One region of the Cupriavidus sp. 96C5-1 genome, then DNA from elsewhere that is predicted to be linked to it. Evidence: riboswitches for the same ligand, from Rfam matches in the RefSeq annotation. Region 1 holds a riboswitch; the other holds the start of a gene.
What was found. Region 1 has a riboswitch for glycine ahead of gcvT (glycine cleavage system aminomethyltransferase GcvT). Riboswitches for the same ligand answer to the same signal wherever they lie in the genome.
Positions count from the first base shown of each region.

Region 2: it holds a riboswitch for glycine, as region 1 does, so the genes downstream of both, AC3FOF_RS31685 (D-amino acid dehydrogenase) here and gcvT (glycine cleavage system aminomethyltransferase GcvT) in region 1, are expected to answer to the same signal.

Region 1 covers NZ_JBYOJU010000009.1:55,155-65,290, forward strand. The annotation lists gene gcvP (aminomethyl-transferring glycine dehydrogenase) at 1-1,831, opposite strand, end outside; gene gcvH (glycine cleavage system protein GcvH) at 1,932-2,312, opposite strand; gene gcvT (glycine cleavage system aminomethyltransferase GcvT) at 2,413-3,540, opposite strand; glycine riboswitch at 3,639-3,782, opposite strand; glycine riboswitch at 3,804-3,891, opposite strand; gene AC3FOF_RS12985 (YMGG-like glycine zipper-containing protein) at 3,980-4,210, opposite strand; gene AC3FOF_RS12990 (UvrD-helicase domain-containing protein) at 4,439-6,529, shown strand; gene AC3FOF_RS12995 (peptidase associated/transthyretin-like domain-containing protein) at 6,813-7,580, opposite strand; gene AC3FOF_RS13000 (hypothetical protein) at 7,570-8,226, opposite strand; gene AC3FOF_RS13005 (response regulator) at 8,619-9,371, shown strand; gene AC3FOF_RS13010 (ATP-binding protein) at 9,343-10,136, shown strand, end outside.
Region 2 covers NZ_JBYOJU010000037.1:22,422-32,557, reverse strand. The annotation lists gene AC3FOF_RS31700 (M20 aminoacylase family protein) at 1-143, opposite strand, end outside; gene AC3FOF_RS31695 (MFS transporter) at 206-1,513, opposite strand; gene AC3FOF_RS31690 (LysR substrate-binding domain-containing protein) at 1,923-2,846, opposite strand; gene AC3FOF_RS31685 (D-amino acid dehydrogenase) at 2,944-4,266, opposite strand; glycine riboswitch at 4,315-4,439, opposite strand; partial or broken gene hfq (RNA chaperone Hfq) at 4,804-5,026, shown strand; gene AC3FOF_RS31675 (FKBP-type peptidyl-prolyl cis-trans isomerase) at 5,311-5,715, opposite strand; gene AC3FOF_RS31670 (bifunctional alpha/beta hydrolase/OsmC family protein) at 6,142-7,374, shown strand; gene AC3FOF_RS31665 (OsmC family protein) at 7,461-7,862, opposite strand; gene AC3FOF_RS31660 (VTT domain-containing protein) at 8,099-8,749, shown strand; gene phnC (phosphonate ABC transporter ATP-binding protein) at 9,124-9,963, shown strand; gene phnD (phosphonate ABC transporter substrate-binding protein) at 10,041-10,136, shown strand, end outside.

The DNA.
Region 1 (10,136 bases):
TCAGGCAGATGTCGCGATGGCTTTCGCCGCGGCTGGCATGGTAGGCATGGATGATCAGCAGGCCGGCGTACTCGCCCTGCGAGCCGGCGTTGGGCTGCAGGCTCACCGCGGCGTAGCCGGTGGCGGCGCACAGCATGGCTTCGAGCTGGTCGATCATCTCGCGGTAGCCGACCGTCTGGTCGAGCGGCGCGAACGGGTGGACCTTGCTGAATTCGGGCCACGTCACCGGGATCATCTCGCTGGTGGCGTTGAGTTTCATGGTGCACGAGCCCAGCGGGATCATGGTGCGGTCCAGCGCCAGGTCCTTGTCGGCCAGCATGCGCAGGTAGCGCAGCATTTCGTGCTCGGCGTGGTGCGTGTTGAACACCGGGTGGGTCAGGTAGGCGCTCTGGCGGGCCAGGCCGGCCGGGTAGGCGTCCTGCGCGGCGGCCTCCAGTGCGTCGAAATCGGGCACCGGCTTGCCGTGGGCGAAGATCTCCAGCAGGGCGGCCACGTCTTCGCGCGCGGCGGTTTCGTCCAGCGAGATGCCGATGCGGGTGGCGCCGGCGTGGCGCAGGTTGATGCCGCGGGCCGTGGCCGCCGCGTGCAGGGCCTCGGTGTTGAAGCCGGTTTCCAGCGTCAGCGTGTCGAAGAAGGTGGCGTTGGTGCGCGCATAGCCGAGCTGTTCCAGGCCGCCGGCCAGCGTGGCCGTCAGGCGGTGCACGCGTTGCGCGATGCGCTTGATGCCTTGCGGGCCGTGGTACACGGCGTACATGGACGCCATCACCGCCAGCAGTACCTGTGCGGTACAGATATTGGAGGTGGCCTTCTCGCGGCGGATATGCTGCTCGCGCGTCTGCAGGGCCAGCCGGTACGCCTTGTTGCCTTGCGCGTCGATGGTCACGCCCACCAGCCGGCCGGGCATGGAGCGCTTGAACGCATCCTTGACCGCCATATAGCCGGCGTGCGGGCCGCCGAAGCCGAGCGGCACGCCGAAGCGCTGCGAGTTGCCCACCGCCACGTCGGCGCCCCATTCGCCGGGCGCGGCGATCAGGGTCAGCGCCAGCAGGTCGGCGGCAGCCACCACCAGGCCGCCGGCGGCGTGCACGGCGTCGGCGATGGCGCGGTAGTCGGCGACGTCACCGTTGACGCCGGGGTATTGCAGCAGCACGCCGAAGGCATGGGCGCCGGCGGCTTCCGAAGCGGGGCCGACCTTGACCTCGATGCCTAGCGGCAGGGCGCGGGTGCGTATCACTTCCAGCGTTTGCGGCAGTACGTCGTCGGCCACGTAGAAGGTGCTGGAAGCGTGCTTGTTGACGCGCTGCAGCAGCGTCATGGCTTCGGCAGCGGCGGTGCCTTCGTCCAGCATCGAGGCGTTGGCGATGTCCAGGCCGGTCAGGTCGGTCACCATCTGCTGGAAGTTCAGCATGGCTTCCAGGCGGCCCTGGGAGATCTCTGGCTGGTAGGGCGTGTAGGCGGTGTACCAGGCCGGGTTCTCGAAGATGTTGCGCAGCACCACGCCCGGGGTCAGGGTGTTGTAGTAGCCCTGGCCGATAAAGCTCTTGAACACGCGGTTCTTGCTCGCCAGGCCGCGCAGCTTGGCCAGCGCGGCCTCCTCGCTGAGCGGCTCGGTGAACTGGCCCAGCGGCATGCCGTCGCGGCGGCGGATGGCGGCGGGGATGACGGCGTCGATCAGCGCGGCGCGGTTGTCATAGCCAAGCACCTTCAGCATGTGCTGCTGTTCGGCGTCGTCGGGGCCGATATGTCGGGAGGCGAAGGCGTCGCGCGCCTCCAGTTCGGCCAGCGTGGGCCGGGCAGCTTGGGCGGCGGTCATGGGCAGAGGGGCGTTCATGGCAAGGATCTCGTGGGAGCGGTGCGGCGGGTGGTCGGCCCGGCCGCGTCGCGGCAATCTTTATCCGTCACTCCCGTGGCGCGGGAATGACGATCTGGCATCAGGCGCCGACGTTGGCCTTGTAGGCGTCGGCCGACATCAGGCCGTTCACGTCGTCGCTGTTGGCCGGCTTGAGCTTGAACAGCCAGGCGTCGAAGGCATCGGCATTGACGCTTTCGGGGGCTGCGGCGGCGGCATCGTTGATGGCGATCACTTCGCCAGCCACCGGGGCGTAGATGTCGGACGCGGCCTTGACCGATTCCACCACGGCCAGCGCGTCGCCGGCACCGACCGACTTGCCCACTTCCGGCAGTTCCAGGAAGACGATGTCGCCCAGCGCGTCCTGCGCGTGGTCGGTGATGCCGATGGTCAGGGTGCCGTCGGCTTCGACGCGCACCCACTCATGGGACTCGGTGTATTTCAGGTCGGCGGGGAAATTCATGGGATTCTCCAGATTCAATTTGTTATTCAGCGCCTGCCGGAGGGTGTCGATGGTCGACGGGGAAACCGCCGGCAGGCGCGCTGTGACCGGGTGCGAGCGTTCAGCTCACGAGTGCCTTGCCATTGCGCACAAACGGCAGTTTAACCACAGTCGCGGCGAGTTTGCGGTCGCGGATCTCGACCTGCACCTCGGCGCCGATGGCCACATCGCGCGGCAGGCGGGCAAAAGCGATGGATTGGGACAGCGACGGGCTGAAGGTGCCGCTGGTGATCTCGCCGTCGCCGGCGGGGGTGATGACCTTCTGATGGGCGCGCAGCACGCCGCCTTTATCGCGCAGGATCAGGCCGACGAACTGCTGGGTCTGGCCCGCGGCGACCAGCGCCGCCTTGCCGGTGAAATCGCGTTCGCTTTGCAGGTCCACGGTCCAGGCCAGGCCGGCGTTGAGCGGCGAAGTGTGGATGTCCATGTCCTGCCCGTACAGGTTCATGCCGGCTTCCAGGCGCAGCGTGTCGCGCGCGCCCAGGCCGGCCGGCGCCACGCCGGCGGCGATCAGCTTTTCCCACAGGCCAGCGACGTTCGCGGCGGGCACCACCAGTTCGAAGCCGTCTTCGCCGGTGTAACCGGTGCGCGCGACCATGACTTCGCCCAGGGCGGGGTCCTGCACCACCACGGCGTTGAACGGCTTCAGGGCTTCGCTGGGCTGCGTGGAGGGAAAGGCGCTCCAGACCTTGGCGCGGGCGTTGGGGCCCTGCACGGCGACGATGGCCAGCGGCGCGACGCCGTCGGGGGCGTTGTCGCCGCGGCGCGGGGTGATTTTCACGCCGCTGTTGGTGGCGGCGTTGCGGGCCGCGATCCATTCGATATCGTTGTTCGCGGTGCCGGCGTTGACCACCAGGCGGAACCGGTCTTCGGCGAAGAAGTAGACGATCAGGTCGTCGATGGCGCCGCCCTTTTCGTCGAGCATGCAGGAGTACAACGCCTTGCCCGGCGTTTGCAGCTTGTCCACATTGTTGGCCAGCAGGCCGCGCAGGAAGGCACGCACGTGCACGCCATCGAGATCGACCACGCACATGTGGGAGACATCGAACATGCCGGCATCGCCGCGCACGGCCTTGTGTTCCTCGATCTGGGAGCCGTAGTTGACCGGCATGTCCCAGCCGCCGAAATCGACCATGCGGGCGCCGAGGGCGCGGTGGATAGCATTGAGGGGCGTGGCCTGGAGCGTCATGGAATCCTCGGGGGAAGGCAAATCTCGGTTCGAAAACGAAAAAAGGGCCATCCGCCACAGGATTCGACGCGCATGGCGCTGCCAAATCCGCTGCGGCGGATGACCCCTCTGTCCTCGATACCTGAGAGATTACAAGGCGGGTCCGGTTGGGCCCGGGCCTTGCGCGCCCCTTCGGTGGGCACGCTCACCATCTATTCGACCATGTCGAAAAATGGCGGGTGCCGCTCTCCAGAGTACGGCGTGCATCGTGTGCCTGTTGCAAGCCGATCCAACCAGTCCATGGTGCCTGAGAGTTTTCGGGTGATACCCCTTCGGCGGCGCAGGATTCGCGCGCTCTCCCGGTCGGATGCGCGCAATTTACGGGAGCGCCCCGGCTTTGTCAACGCGGTCCGCGCCGACCCCGGCGCCATGGGAACGGCGCAAGGGCAGGGCGGCTCGCCTACCTCCTGCGAGGGTTGTCGGTCGTGACGTTACCGATCACGCCGCCAACCGCGGCGCCGCCGAGCGTGCCCAGCGCGTCACCGCCGGTCAGCACCGCACCGCCGACCGCGCCCACGCCGGCACCGATCGCGGTGTTACGTTGCTTGGGACTCATGTCGGCACAGCCGGCCATGCTCGCTACCGCGATACCGATCAAGGCCACCTTGCCCAGGGATTGCAGGGTCTTCATGATTCGCTCCAATGTATCGTGACATGCATCCGGCACGCAGCGCACACGTGCGGACATGAAAATTAGACGGTGCCGGCATGCCCATGGCTCCGGACCTTACGAAGTGTTACTTCCTCCCTGCCGGGCCACTTTCATTGCCGCGGAGGCGCCTCGGCCGCGTGTTAGCATCCACCCTCCGCCCAGCCAGCGCGCGCCTCCGCGTTGCACATCCGTCACTTCCCGCCACGTATGACCCACGGACTCAATCCTGCCCAATCCGAAGCCGTTCGCTATCTCGACGGCCCCTGCCTGGTGCTGGCCGGCGCCGGTTCGGGCAAGACGCGGGTGATCACGCAGAAAATCGCCCACCTGATCGAGGACAAAGGCTTCCAGCCCAGGCACATCGCCGCGGTGACCTTTACCAACAAGGCCGCCAAGGAGATGCAGGAGCGCATCGCCAAGCTGATGGAGGGCAAGACCACGCGCGAGGGCAAGCGCATCCCCATCAAGCAGATCACCGTCAGCACCTTCCACTCGCTGGGCGTGCAGATCCTGCGGGCCGAGGCAGAGCACGTGGGCCTGAAGCCGCGCTTTTCCATCATGGATTCGGACGATTGCTTCGGTCTGGTGCAGGAGCAGCTCGCCACCACCGACAAGAAGCTGATCCGCAATGTGCAGAGCACCATCTCCCTGTGGAAGAACGGCATGGTCGATCCGGAGACCGCCATCGCCGAGGCCGCCAACGCCGACGATCACCAGGCGGCGCTGATCTACCGCAACTACGTGGCCACGCTGCATGCCTACCAGGCGGTGGATTTCGACGACCTGATCCGCCTGCCGGCCGAGCTGTTCGCTCGCAACGAGGAGGTGCGCCTGCGCTGGCAGAACCGGCTGCGCTACTTCCTCGTGGACGAGTACCAGGACACCAACGCCTGCCAGTACCAGTTGCTCAAGCAACTCGCCGGCGGCTCGCACCTGCGCGCGCCGGCCTTCACCGCGGTGGGCGACGACGACCAGGCCATCTACGGCTGGCGTGGCGCCACGCTGGACAACCTGCGTCTGCTGCAGACCGATTTCCCCGACCTGAAGGTGGTCAAGCTGGAGCAGAACTACCGCTCCACCGTGCGCATCCTGGAGGCGGCCAACGCGGTCATCTCCAACAATCCCAAGCTGTTCGACAAGAAGCTGTGGAGCGAGCACGGCATGGGAGATGCCATCGCCATCAACCCGATGAACGATGAGGAGCACGAGGCGGAATCCGTGGTGTTCCGGCTTTCCGCCCACAAGTTCGAGCGGCGCGCGCAGTTCCGCGACTACGCCATCCTGTATCGCGGCAACCACCAGGCGCGGCTGTTCGAGCAGATCCTGCGCCGCGAGCGCATTCCCTATGTGCTGTCGGGCGGGCAGAGTTTCTTCGACAAGGCCGAGATCAAGGACATCTGCGCCTACCTGCGCCTGATCGCCAACCCGGACGACGATCCTGCCTTTATCCGCGCCATCACCACGCCGAAACGTGGCGTGGGCAACGCCACGCTGGAAGTGCTGGGCACCTTCGCCGGCCAGGCCAAGGTGTCGCTGTTCGAGGCGGCCATGATGGGCGGCATCGAGGGCAAGCTGCAGCCGCGCCAACTGGAGCCGCTGCGGGTGTTTTGCGAGGCCATGGTGCGCCTGGCCGGCCGCGCGGCCAGCGATCCCGCCACCGAAGTGCTCGACGACCTGATGGAAGGCATCCACTACGAGGCCTACCTCTACGACACCTTTGACGAGCGCCAGGCCCAGTCGCGCTGGACCAACACGCTGGAATTCCTCGACTGGCTCAAGCGCAAGGGCACCAAGCCGGAAGCCACCGGCGAAGGCGAGGAGGCCACCGGCTTCGACACCGCCGATGGCTTTGGCGACGAAGGCAAGAACCTGCTCGAGCTGACCCAGACGGTTGCGCTGATGAGCATGCTCGAAGGCCGCGAGGAAGACCCGGACGCGGTGCGCCTGTCGACGCTGCATGCCTCCAAGGGGCTGGAATATCCGCACGTGTTCCTGGTCGGCGTGGAGGAGGGCATCCTGCCCCATTGCCGCGAAGACGAGGACATGACCGACGAAAAGATCGAGGAAGAGCGCCGGCTGATGTACGTGGGCATCACCCGCGCCCAGCGCAGCCTGCACATCAGCTGGTGCAAGAAGCGCAAGCGCGCCCGCGATACCTATTCCTGCGAGCCCTCACGCTTTATCGGCGAGATGAAGCTGGAGGAAGCCCCCGCGCCGGTGGACGAAACCCCGGCCATGAGCCCGAAGGACCGGCTCGCCGGGCTCAAGGCGCTGCTCGGCAAGCCCGCGGCTTCGTAAGCCGGCCATGCCCCGCGCCGGCACGGCGTACAAAGTCGATACATCGTCATACAAGGAAGACAAGACCCCGGCATGCGGCACGCATAACATCACCGATGCCCGGCTCGTTTCTTGAGCGGGCGCCGCGCCGATTCGTCCCTTCGTCTCGGCGTGGCCGGGCAGCATGCCCGACTTCTTCCCTGTTCAGCGCCTCCGCACTTCAGTGTCCGGGGGCGTTTTTTTGGCGCTGCCGCCGGGCCGCGTGACCGGGAAAGCGGCGGCGGATGCCAAAGCCGGATCCAGGTCAGGCGCGCACGATTCCCACCGTGAACTCGCCTTCCAGCGTGCCCAAGGCATCCTGCATCCGCCGTACCCGCACCAGGCCCGGGTGCGTGCCCGCAATCGGGTCCTGGCTGTTCACGAACGGCGAGGCGCCGCGCGCGCGGTAGGCGGGATGGCCGAGATGCACTTCGCGGTTCAGCGTCTCGTCGAAGAACAGCTGGCTGGTCAGCACCTCCCTCTGGCCCAGATGGATCTTGAGATGGATATGCACCGCGCGTGGCGCGTACCAGCCGGGATAGATCGTCACGAATCGGGCGCTGCCATCGGCCCCGGTGGGCTGCACGCCCCGCAGGAAGCGCGCGGCGCTGGTGGGCGCGGCATGCATGCCGCCTTCGCCGTGGGCGCCGCCGGGCGGCGGCGGCATGCTGGCCAGGTCATAGCCGCTATAGCTGCCGCCGGCATCGCAATGCCAGATGCTTGCCTGCGCGCCTTCTACCGGCGCGCAGCCGCGGCCGGTATCCAGCACGATCAGCCGCAGCCGTAGCAACTGGCCCGGGCGGCCATCCCGGATATCGCTGCGCACCAGCGCCTGGTCGATATAGAAGGGCCCCTCGGTCAGGGCAGGAGTCAGCAGGCAGGCCGCCGGCGCGGGCTGCGCGGCAGGCAGTGGCTGGGCCGCGGGATTGCCGGCCCATCCCGCCACACCGGCGCCGAGCACGCCACCGAGAAAGCGGCGGCGCCCGGCGCTGGCGGCCTCGTCGCCGGGGTGAACGTGGTCTTTACTGCGCATCGCGTTTTCCTTGCCAGCGCGGGGCCGCAGCGCCGGGTACGTCGTCAGGGCCAGGCGCGGCAAAGGCGCAAGGCATTGGCCCCGGTCCGGGCCTCCTGCCGGTCATGGGCCCGGGCCCGTCTGCCATTGCACCGTGAAAGAGGCCGGGGGGCATCGGCCCGAACGGGCCCGCGGGCGCCAATCCCAGCCAGCGGGCGCCTTCCGGCATGGCGCGCAGGTGTTTGCGCTGGCCGGGATCCAGACTTTCGTCAAAGGCAATCCAGCGGTCGCGCACGGCGCGGCGATCCTTGTCGAGGGCATCGTGCAGGCGGTCTTCGCGCTCCGCGCGGGCGCGCAGCGACGACGCCGGCGCATCTGCCGCATCCGGGTCGCCGCCCTCGCGGATCAGGCGTGCACGCAGTTCCAGCGCATGGGCATGCGCTTCGCGCGCGGCGGCGCGGGCGGCTTGCCACAGGGCGGTCTGGGCCGGCGTCAGTGCCAGCGTGTCGCGCAGCGACACTGGCACCGGCGGCTGGGCCGGCCCGGCCAGTGCCGGCGCGCCGGTCTGCAGCGCGTGCGCGGGCAGCGCCATGGCGCCGGCGGCGCAGAGTACGCCGAGAGAAACGAGGGTGCGCAGGCGGGGCAGCAAGGCTTGTGGCTGGGTCATAGGAGTCTCCATGGACGTCATGCGGGAGCGTTCCCCGGGCTTGCTGGCGCCATGCCGGCCCATGAAGCATAGTGGGCAATGGCAAGGCAAAGCGGCGACCGGATCGCCGGTATCCGGCGCAAGCGCGCCAAAGCAGCGGGTTAGCGACATGCCATCTTAGAAAAGCGCGCCCCGGCATGCTTGAGCGCTTGGTCAGCGAGCCGAAGCAATGCCGTACAAAGCGGTTGGCGGGCGCCGGCGCTTCGTATCAGGATGGATACAAAGACGCCACACCGGGCCCATCAGCCAGGCGTGCAAGGCTGGTAGAGTGAATCCTGGCGGCAGCCAGCCGCAAGACCTGCCAACCTGGCCAACCTGCCGCCGCAAACCGTTGTAAAGCCTCCCGAATCCCGATGGACCTATCTCCCGCTTCGCCCCTGCACCTGCTGATCGTCGACGACGACCCGCAGATCCGCTCCATGCTGGCCGAATACCTCGCCACCTTCGGCATCGAGGCCGACGGCGCGGAGGGCGGCGCCGCCATGCGCGCCGCCATGGCCGTGCGCGACTACGACCTGGTGGTGCTCGATCTCTCGCTGCCCGGCGAAAACGGCCTGGCGCTGTGCCGGGAAATCCGCGAGCGCGGTGACCTGCCAGTCATCATGCTGACCGCGCGCACCGAACTGGCCGACCGCGTGGTCGGGCTGGAGGTCGGCGCGGACGACTACGTCACCAAGCCCTTCGAGATGCGCGAACTGGTGGCGCGCATCCATACCGTGCTGCGCCGCAGCCGGGCCGCCGGTGCCAATGGCGGCAATGGCGGCGCCAGGCGCCCCCCCGCGGTCGGCGGCCACGAGTTGCGCTTCGGCAACTGGCGGCTGAACACCACGCTGCGCCAGCTAGTGGACGGCGAAGAGACCGTGGTGCCCTTGTCCAATGCCGAGTTTCGCTTGCTGCTGGCCTTTATCGAGCATCCCAACCGCGTGCTCGACCGCGAACTCCTGATCAACCAGGCGCGCGGCCGCGATCTCGACGTGTTCGACCGCAGCATCGACCTGCTGGTCTCGCGCCTGCGCCAGAAGCTGCGCGACGACCCGCGCGACCCGACGCTGATCCGCACCGTCCGAGGCGAAGGCTATGTCTTCACCGGCACCGTCGAAGGCTGAGCGCGCGGGCTGGCTGGCCCGCCATGACTCGATGTTCGTGCGCCTGTTCCTGGTGATGGCGGCCATCATGCTGGCCGTGCATGTGCTCGGCGTCACGGTGATCGAGAGCCTGTTCCCCCGTCCGGGATCGGGCGGGTTCCATTTCGTGCCTGGCAACGAACCGCCACCACCACCGCCGCCAGGCGAGTCCGTCCGGCCCGGCGCGCCGGGAGGCCCCCTGCCGCAGGGCGGGGCGTACCCGGGTAACGGGAACGCCGCCATGCCACGGCCGCCGCACCGCTCGCGCGTATTCGGCCCACCGCGCCTTGGCCTGCTGTTCCAGCTCGCCGCCATCATCGCCGCCTCCTGGGTGGGGGCGCGCCTGCTGGCCAGGCCAGTCCAGCGCCTTGCCAGCAGCGCGGGCCGGCTGGCCCAGGATGTGCATGCGCCGCCGCTGGACGAGGAGGGCGGCCCGGCCGAGGCGCGCGCCGCGGCCGAGGCCTTCAATCGCATGCAGCAGCGCATCCGCACGCAGCTGGCGCAGCAGTCGCGCTTCCTGGCCGCGGTATCGCACGACCTGCGCACGCCGCTCACGCGCATGAGCCTGCGCATCGAAGGTATCGACGACAGTCAGGTGCGCTATCGCCTGCGCCAGGACCTGGCGGAGATGAACGGCTTGATCGACGCGACCCTGTATTACCTGCGCGAGCGCGATGGCGCCGCCGTGCCGCGCCAGCGGGTGGATGTGGAGGCGCTGCTGCAGGCGGTGGTGGACGATGCCACCGA
Region 2 (10,136 bases), on a different contig from region 1:
CGCAGCAGCGCGGCAGCCATGTCGGCCGTGCGCGGCACGTCGGCGCCAAGCTCGGGATGGGCGTGGATGCGGTGGCGCAGCTCGGCGAAGCGCGCGGCGGATTCGATCAGTGCGGACGGGACATTGCCCGGGTTCTGGGTCATGACGGTACGATCCTCGATGGTGCGGTTGGATGTCGGACAGGGAAACCGTGTCTTGCCGCGCTTCAGTCGCGGCCAGGGTGGCTGGGGAACAGCGCCAGCGCGCACAGGCTGATGCACGCCGAGGCGAGCAGGTACCAGGCCGGCGCCATATTGCTGCCGGTGGCACCGATCAGCCAGGTGACGATCAGCGGGGCGAAGCCGCCGAACACCGTCACGCCCAGGCTGTACATCACCGACATGCCGGTCGCGCGATGGTGGCGCGGGAAGGCTTCCATCATCAGGGCGGCGCCCGCGCCGCTGCCGACCGACATCAGGGCCACGGCGGCGCCGATCAGCGCCACGGTGAGCGGCAGGCCAGGGCCCGACGAGAGCAGCAGGAAGTTCGGGTACACCAGCGCCGTCGATGCCAGCCCGCCGGCAAACAGCAAGGGCTTGCGGCGCGGCAGGCGGTCGGCCAGCCTGCCGAACAGAGGGGCTGCCACCAGCATGGCGAGACCAGCCATGCACGCCGCCAGGAAGGCGGTGACCGGCGGCATGTGCAGCGCGCTCACCAGATAGGTGGGCATGTAGAACACCATGATGTACATCGACGAGGTGCTGCCGGTCATCAGCAGCATGCCCAGCAGCAGCGTGCGGCCGTGCTCGCGGAACACCGCGCCGATGCCGGCGTGCTGCCCGCCGCCTTCATGGGTTTCCTGCAGATGGCGGCGGATATACATGCCGACCGGCGCGATCAGCAGGCCCAGCAGGAACGGCAGGCGCCAGCCCCAGTCGTGCATGGCTTCGGGGCTGAGCAGGGCCGATACGGCAGCGCCGGTGAGCGCCCCGAGCAGCGCGGCGCCGCCTTGCGTGGCGGCCTGCCAGCTCACCAGGAAGCAGCGGTTGCGCTTCGTCGCGGATTCCAGCAGCAGGGCCGATGCGGCGCCGATTTCGCCGCCCGCCGACAAGCCTTGCAGCAGCCGGCCGAGCACCACCAGCACGGTAGCGGCCACGCCGATGCTGGCGTGGGAGGGCGTGAAGGCGATCAGTGCCGTGCCGGCGCTCATCAGCAGGATGGTGAGCGTGAGCGCCGCCTTGCGTCCGCGCCGGTCGGCCAGGTTGCCGATCAGCACCGCGCCGAGCGGGCGCATCACGAAGCCGGCGCCAAAGGTGGCAAAGGACAGCAGCAGCGACGCGAGCGGGCTGCTGGACGGAAAGAACAGCCTGCCGATGGTGGCGGCGAAGAAGCTGTACACGGTGAAGTCGTATACCTCCAGCCCATTGCCGATCGCGGCGGCGATGACGGCGCGGCGCGAGTGCGGCCGGTCGACTGCGATAGCGGCGGGCGCGTTGCCGGCGTGGCTGGATAGCGCGGTGGGCGCGGTGGTCATGCTTTGCTCCTCGGGTGGGCCAGATAGGGAACGGGTGCGGCGCGGCCCCGTTTCTCTTGGTGTTGGGGCATGGTAAGAGCCGTGCCCCGGATACGCACTTCGCTTTTTTTCATGGGTATGCGCATCGGGAATGGCGGGCGATACCCGCCACCGTGCCCGTCCATGCGGCCTGGGTGGCAGACTGGCACCCGGCTGGCGGCGTGGCCGGCATGTGTGCTGTCGACGACCCGGCTCGTGCGCGGCCAAACAGAGGGAAGGGGGCGTCAGGGTGAGGCGTGGCGGTGGTCCGCAGTTGGCCCAGGCGGCAGGGCAGGCGCCCTGCCGGCGTCGGTTGACCGCTTTCCGCCAGCTTCCCTTGGGTGTAACTATTTGATTTTTATTGGGTTTGGCGGCGCCGGAATGGCGCCGTTTATGGCGCGGCGCCTTCGTGCAAAGCCGGATAGTGGCTGGCAAGCGCCTGCAGCAGGGCGTCATGCAGGCGTGCCGCGGCCCACGTCAGCACGTGCCGGTCGCGCGTGACCAGCGAGACGATGCGGTCGGGCACGGGTTCGGCCACGTCGATGAAATCCATGGTTTCGGTGATGATCCTGCTGGCTCGCGATTCGCTGGATAGCAGTACCAGGGTATCCACCTGCCAGCAGAGTTCCAGCGCCAGTCCCATCGACGAGCATTCGATCACGCGCGTGGGCGAGTCCAGGCCGTTGCCCGCGAACAGTTGATGGAAGGGCGAAGCCGTATCGGAGAGCGGGTCAGCCGCCAGCCAGTCGGCCTGCTGCAGCGCGCGCACCGAGCGCGCCGCGCGCAGAGGGTGCCCACGCCGCGCCGCGATGATGGTGGGCAGGCGGCAGACCTGGGTGCAGTCCAGCCCGCGGTCCGCCGGCAGCAGTTGCGAGGTCACGGCAAAATCCATGGTGCCTTCGCGCAGGTGTTCCAGCAACTGCGTCGGCCGCATTTCCTGCACGCGCAGGCGGGCATTGGGAAACTCGCGGCGGAAGGTGCTCAGGCAGGCCGCCATCGGCCGCATCATCGCGGTGACCGGCGTCACGCCCACCGTGATCTCGCTCGCCACGGTGCCTTTCATGTCCTCCAGGTCGTCGCGCGCGCGGCGCACGTTCTCGCTGATCAGCCGCGCGTGGGTGACCAGGCGCTGGCCGTAGGGGGTCAGGCGGATTCCTGTGCTCGAACGCACGAACAGCGCCGCGCCTACGCTGCTCTCCAGTTCCTTGATGGCTTTGCTCAGCGCCGGCTGCGTCAGGTGGAGGATGCGCGAGGCTTCCTGGATGCTGCCGGATTCGGCAACGGCGGCCAGGGCGCGCAGCTGGTTGAGCTTCATGGGGGCCTGCAAAAGTCGTGGTCGGAGATGGTAACGGCAAAACGCCCGGCCCAAGGGGCCGGGCGCCTGGCGCTGCCGTGCGCGGCGGATGGCGGCCTTAGTGTGTCGTGACGCTGGCCGGGCTTGCCGCCAGCGTTGCCCGACGGTGTGTTGCAGGCGTCGGCAGCGCGCCGCTGAAGGCGAAATCCACCTCCGGCACATGCCCGCTGATGATGTCCGCGATGGCGCGGCCCGAGCCGCAGCCGTGCGTCCAGCCCAGCGTGCCGTGGCCAGTGTTCAGGTAAAGGCCGTCGATGGCGCAGCCGCCGATATACGGCACGTTGCCCGGCGTGGCGGGGCGCAGGCCGGTCCAGAACCTGGCCAGTTCAGGCCGGCTCATGCCCGGGAACACGTCCAGCGTGCGCTTGACGATGGCTTCGCAGCGCACCGGGTTCAGGTCCATCGCATAGCCGTTGAGTTCGGCGGTGCCCGCTATGCGCAGGCGGTCGCCGAAACGCGAGAACACCAGTTTGTATTCGTCGTCGGTCAGGCTCACGCTTGGCGCGCGCTCGCCGTCGAGCACAGGCAGCGTCGCCGAGTAGCCCTTGGCCGGATAGATGTCCAGCTTCACCCCCAGCGGGCGCGCCAGCATCGGGCTGAAGCTGCCCAGCGCCAGCACATAGGCATCGGCGCTTTCGATCTGGTAGCCGCCGGTCTCGTCGGCGATTTCCACGCCGCGCATGCTGCCGCCTTCGGCATGCAGGCGCTGCACCCGCACGCCATAGCGCAAGCGTACGCCAAGCGCCTCGCACCGGGCTGCCAGTTCGGTGGTGAAGCGGTGTACGTCGCCGGACTCATCCTCGCTGGTATAGGTGGCACCAGCCAGGCGCGGCGCGATATTGGCCAGCGCCGGCTCCAGCCGCACGACTTCCTCCGGGCTGATCACGCGCCGCTCGCAGCCCAGTTCGCGCATGATGCGCGCCGGCTCGATGGCGGCGTCGAATTCCTTCTGGCTGGTGTAGAAATGCAGGATGCCGCGGGTCAGGTGGTCGTACTCGATGCCGGTTTCCGCGCGCAGCGCCTGCAGGCTGGCGCGGCTGTAGGTGCCCAGGTTGAGCAACTGGATCATATTGTGGGTGGAGCGTTTCGCCGAGCACTCGCGCAGGAACTTCAGGCCCCATGACCATTGGGCCGGATCGGCGCGCAGGCGGAACAGCAGCGGGGCATCTTCGCGCCCCAGCCAGCGCAGCATCTTCAGCGGCGCGGCCGGGTTGGCCCACGGCTCTGCATGGCTGACCGAGATCTGGCCGCCATTGCCAAAGCTGGTCTCCCGGGCGGCGCCCGCATTGCGCTCCAGCACCACCACCTCATGCCCGGCACGGGCCAGGTACCACGCCGAGGCGATGCCGATCACGCCGGCCCCCATTACGATGACTTTCATTCTTCAGGCTCCGGATAGCAAAAAGGGGCAGGCAGGCCATCCGGCCTGTCTGCCCCCACTGTCCTTTTGCCTGAGAGATTCGCCGCACCCGCCACGGGTACCGGCTTGCCCCTTCGGCGGCCGCATGCCGTTCACCTTGGTGATCCGGTCCGGCGCTCTCCAGTTTTATCGGTCTCCAGTCTTTTGCACCTGAGCGTTTCAGGGGTACGCCTTCGGTAGAGGGGCCCGCCTAGATATGACGGGGGCGCCTCGTTCTCCTGGATGGCGCACATTAACATGGGGCAGGCGTGACCGCAATGGGGGCCGGCCCTGCCTCGCGCCGGGCAGTTGGCCGGCCGAACGGAAGCGGCTTGACCACTATCAAGCCGTGCTGCATCCCGGCATGCGATAGAATGGCCGGCATCCACTACCGCGATGCGCCATGCTACGGAGCGCGCAGCATGGGCGCGCTACACCAATGTGCGGGCACCGATGTTGTGCATCGCTACACCTCATACCCAGCGGCCACGCCCCGCATGTTCCAATTTCCGATATCCAATGCAGCTCGAAGACTCCAATCCGCAGAATGGCTTTCTGAACACACTGCGCAAAGAGCGAAAGCGTGTTCAGGTCTATCTGGTCAACGGTATCAGGCTGATCGGCTCCATCGAGTCGTTCGACCCGTTCGTAGTGATGCTTAGCACGCCTGGCGGCATGCAGGCGATCTACAAGCAAGCGATATCCACTATCCAGCTGGACACGGGGACGCGGCCCGCTGCCTCCGCCGCGCGCCCGGCCCGCACGAACAACACCGACGGCGAGACCAAAACGCCTCTGGTGGTGACGCGAAAACGCCGTCCGCTGGCGCTTGGCGGCGGCAACGAGTAGCTCCCGCCGTTCTCGCCACGTTCGCCGGCAGCCGCGCCGGGCTGCCGTTTTGCCCAGGTCGGGCGAAATCGTGGCCTTTCTTCACGGCGCTGGTCCGTGCGCGGACCAGCGCCGGCCTCAACCGCCATGCCCCGGCCGGGCGGCCGGGGACGCGACATGGCGATGGATCCGCCCTGGTCAGTTGCCGATACCGAGCAGCTCGACTTCGAAGTTCAGCGTGGCGTTGGGCGGAATCGTGCCCGGCACGCCGCGCGAGCCATAGGCGGTCGGTCCCGGGCAGACCAGCTTGGCCTTGCCGCCAACCTGCATCTTCTGCACGCCTTCGGTCCAGCACGGGATCACGCGGTTCAGGGGGAAGGAAATGGGCTGGCCGCGCTTGTAGGAGCTGTCGAACTCGGTGCCGTCGGTCAGCGTGCCGCGATAGTGCACCTTGACCACATCCGAGGCCTTGGGCGTCGCACCCGTACCCTTGACGATGTGCTGGATGGACATGCCGGAGGGCAGGGTTTCGACCGCGGGGGCGGCTGCATGGGCGAGGGAGGCCATTCCAACGGCGGCGAGTAGCAGGGCAATCTTCTTCATGAGTCTGTTGTCTGTTGGTGTTGACTGGTTGGGAGGCGAGCGGCTGGACAGGCCGGAAAGGTAGCATCTTAAACCGGATGCGGATCTCCCCTGGGCCTGCGCTGACCGGAGCGCTGCGCCATGCCGGGCGCCGGACGTCTTTCCGGTCTCAGCCAGCCTGATTTGTGCCATGGCGCCCTGTAAATTACGCCATGCGGACTGGACACGCTGCTGATGCCTGGCACGGACTTCCCATACCATGCCGGCAGTTCTGCCCCGGCAAGGCGAAGCGACAATGACGCCAGCTATCTCCACCAGGGAGGCAAAAGGCTTCAGCCCGTACCTGCTGCGCGCCATGTTGCCGCGCATGCGCAGCCAGTAGCACCCGGCCGCAAACTTGGCTACAGTGGGAACCTCATTCAGCTTGCGTCATGCATGAGGATATCCATGGAAGCCCAGCGCCTGCAGTTCCCGGGAAGTGACGGTCAGCTACTCTCCGCGCGGCTGGATTTACCGGCCGGGCCGGTACGCACCTTCGCCTTGTTCGCCCATTGCTTCACCTGCGGCAAGGATGTGCTGGCAGCGACGCGGATCGCGCAGGCGCTGACGGCACACGGCATTGCCGTCCTGCGCTTCGATTTCACCGGCCTTGGCGGCAGCGGCGGCGACTTCGCCAATACCAATTTTTCCTCCAACGTGGCTGACCTGCTGGCGGCGGCGGACTATCTGCGGCAGCATCACCGGGCGCCCGCCTTGCTGATCGGCCATAGCCTAGGCGGCGCAGCCGTGCTGAGCGCCGCGCAGGGCATACCGGAGGCCAAGGCCGTGGTCGCCATCGCCGCGCCGAGCGATCCCGGCCATGTGGTCGGCCTGTTCGGCGACCAGGCTGCCCGCATCGAATCGGAAGGCGAGGCGGAGGTCAGCCTTGCCGGCCGTCCGTTCCGGATCAAGCAGCAGTTCATCGAGGATGTGGCTGAGCAGAAGCTGCTCGATAGCGTGGCGAAGCTGCGCAAGGCGCTGCTGGTCATGCATGCGCCGCAGGACGATACCGTCGGCATCGACAATGCCACCCAGATCTTCATTGCCGCCAAGCACCCGAAGAGCTTTGTCTCGCTGGACCGCGCCGACCACCTGCTCACACGCAAGGAGGACGCTGTCTATGTGGCCAACACCATCGCCGCATGGAGCCAGCGCTATCTCGGCATCGATACGCTCGAGGTGCCGGCCGCGGTGGCCGAGGAAGGGCTGGTGCGCGTGGAGGAGAACCACGCCGGCAAGTACCAGCAGCGCATCACCGCGGGGCCGCACCGGCTGCTGGCCGACGAGCCGGTTTCCTTCGGCGGCCTGAATGGCGGCCCGGCGCCCTACGATTTTCTGCTGGCCGCGCTGGGCGCCTGTACCGCCATGACCATGCGCATGTACGCCGAGCGCAAGGGCCTGCCACTGGAGCATGTGGCAGTGGCATTGCGCCACGAAAAAATCCACGCGGCCGACTGCGCGGAATGCGCCACGACCGAAGGCAAGATCGACTGGATCGAGCGGGAGATCACCATGCAGGGTCCGCTGGACGAGGCTCAGCGTGCTTCCTTGCTGGAGATTGCCGACAAATGCCCGGTGCACCGTACCCTGCATTCCGAAGTGGTGGTGCGCACCCATCTGGCGGCGACGGCCCCAGCATAGGCGGCCGGCGGCAAGGGACCCAGCCGCAGGAGCAGAGCCGTGGCTGCTCCTGCGGCTGTCGGCGCGCGCCGCTGTCCGCCGTGGCCTCAGACCAGGGTCGTCTCGATCCGCGATGCCGCCTTCAGGAACAGCGTCACCGGCGTGCGCTCGCAGATTTCCGCCAGCCGCTTGCGTTCGGCTTCACCCAGCCCGGCCGCGCTCACCCTGACTTCGCGCCGGATGAAACGCGCCTCGTCCTTGCCCTGGAAGACAGCCGTCACCTCGATCTCCGCCGCCGGCCACTGCTTGCGCTCCATGTACATCTTCAGGGTGATGGCTGTGCACGAGACCAGCCCGGACAGCACGAAGCCGAAGGGCGGCGGGCCCTGGTCGGTCCCCCCCAGCCCGGCGGATTCGTCGCCGACGAGCGGATGGGTGCCGGCCTGGAGATGCACCAGGTAGTTCGGATCGGCCTGGCCGATTCTGGCGGTGGCTTGGGAGCTTGACATGGCAATTCAATTCCATGGGTTGGTCGATGGGACCGATGGATGGGATGTTACGCAGGAGCGTGCAAGTGGGGAAGGCCCGCGTGGCTCTGTTTGCTACGTACCTCCTGCACGCGCAGCGCAACCAGGCTCACTTTGGCGTGCCGGTGGGCATTCGGCGGGATCCATCGCAAGCTCGATGCCGCCGCATCGGGCGGCGTCTACACTGTAGGTACCGGTCGGCAAACTCGGGAGGGCGCATGGATTCAACGCAGGTCTTGCCGTTATTGCTGCATTTCGACCAGCACCTCGGCAGCGCCATCTCGGCGTACGGGACCCTGGTCTACGGCATCCTGTTCGCTGTCGTGTTCTGCGAGATCGGGCTGTTGCCGCTGTTTTTCCTGCCCGGCGACCCGCTGCTGTTCATCTGCGGCGCGTTCTGCGCCTCGGGAGCGCTGAAGCTCTGGATATTGATGCCGGTGCTGCTGGTTGCCGCGGTGGCAGGCAGCCTGCTGAACTACGCGATCGGCAAAGCCATCGGCACGCGCGTGTTGGCCGGCGACTACCGCTGGATCCATCGCGATGCCTTGCGCAAGACGCATGATTTCTACCAGCGCCATGGCGGGCTGACCCTGCTGTTGTCTCCCTTCGTGTCCGTGGTGCGTACCTTCGCGCCGTTCGTCGCGGGTGTTTCCGCCATGCCGGCAGCACGCTTCGCGCTGGCAGCGAGTGCCGGCGCGGCTCTCTGGGTGATCTCGCTGCTGGTGGGTGGCTACCTCTTTGGCAATGTGCCGCTGGTGCGCGACCATATGAGCGCCCTGGTGCTGCTCGGTCTTGCGCTTGGTCTCGGCTCGCTGCTGGTGGCAAGCGCCTGGCGCGCGGTACGGGCCAGGCAGGGCGCGCGCGGCTGATTCCGGCGCGCCTGGCACTTGGGGTGGCGCGCGTGCGCGGTGCCGGCTTGCCTGCCGGTGCCACCGGCGGGGCAGCAGGGCTGTATTCCGCCGTCGCCGCTTCGCAAGCGCGGGATGAGGGGGATGCTTCAGGGGCAGGTCGAGTCATGATCCTTTTCCTCAGGCAGATGCGAGCCGCCCTGAGGGCCGCGATGCCTTGCGTGGAAAGCGCTGGCCGTCCTGCATGGGCTCACGTACCTCCTTCCTTACGGATGTCGACCCGGAGCCTCTTGCCCTCAGGCAGTGATCCGGCGTGTGCAATAGCTGTGCAGCCTTCATCGTTCTGTCATCAGCGCCACCCAGAATGCGCTCACTGTTGATGCAAGGAGAGTGGGATGACGCATGCGATCGAAGTGCGCGGCCTGACCAAGTCGTTCCAGGCGGGACGCCGTGCGCTGGATAACGTCGGCCTTGCCGTCGCTCCCGGTGAAATGGTTGCCCTGCTGGGCGCCTCGGGCTCAGGCAAGTCCACGTTGCTGCGGCATATGGCGGGTTTTATCGCGGCCGATGCGGCGGGCGCCGGCGAAGTGCTGGTCAATGGCCGCACCATCCAGCAAGGTGGCCGGCTGGCGAACGATGTGCGCCGAGCCCGGGGCGAGATTGGTTTCGTGTTCCAGCAGTTCAACCTGGTCGGGCGCCTCCCGGTCATCACCAATGTGTTGACGGGCATGCTGCCGCGCATACCACTGTGGCGCAGCCTGATCCGCTACTTCAGGAATGAGGAGATCGACGCCGGCCTCGATGCGCTTGCCCAGGTTGGTATAGACGACTATGCGTTTCGGCGGGCATCGACCTTGTCGGGCGGCCAGCAGCAGCGCGCGGCAATCGCCCGCACGCTGGTGCAGAACGCTCGGGTGATCCTGGCCGACGAGCCCATTGCATCGCTCGACCCGGAGTCGGCGCGGCGCGTGATGGAGCTGCTGGCGCAGATCAACCGCAGCCGCAAGGTGGCGGTGGTGGTGTCCCTGCACCAGGTCGACGTCGCGATGCGCTACTGCACGCGCGTGGTCGCGCTGCGCCAGGGCAAGGTGGTCTACGACGGCCCCTGCGCGGCGCTCACGCCGGCCATGCTGCGTGACCTGTACGGCACGGAAGCCGCCGAACTGCTGCCCGATGGGGCGGGGTTCGACGTCCCCGCGCCAGCCGTGATCGCCGGCAGTCTGGCGGCGGCCTGATTTTCACCAGGATTCCACTGTTTTTTTGCAAGTCTTTCCGTAAGCACCCCCATATGGTTTTTCCACGGAGTTCCCTCATGCTGCGCAGAACCCTTGTTGCCCTGATCGTCACGAGCGCCGCCGGCGCGCTCTGCTTGCCCGCTTTTGCCCAGGAGAGCAAGACGCTGAGCATG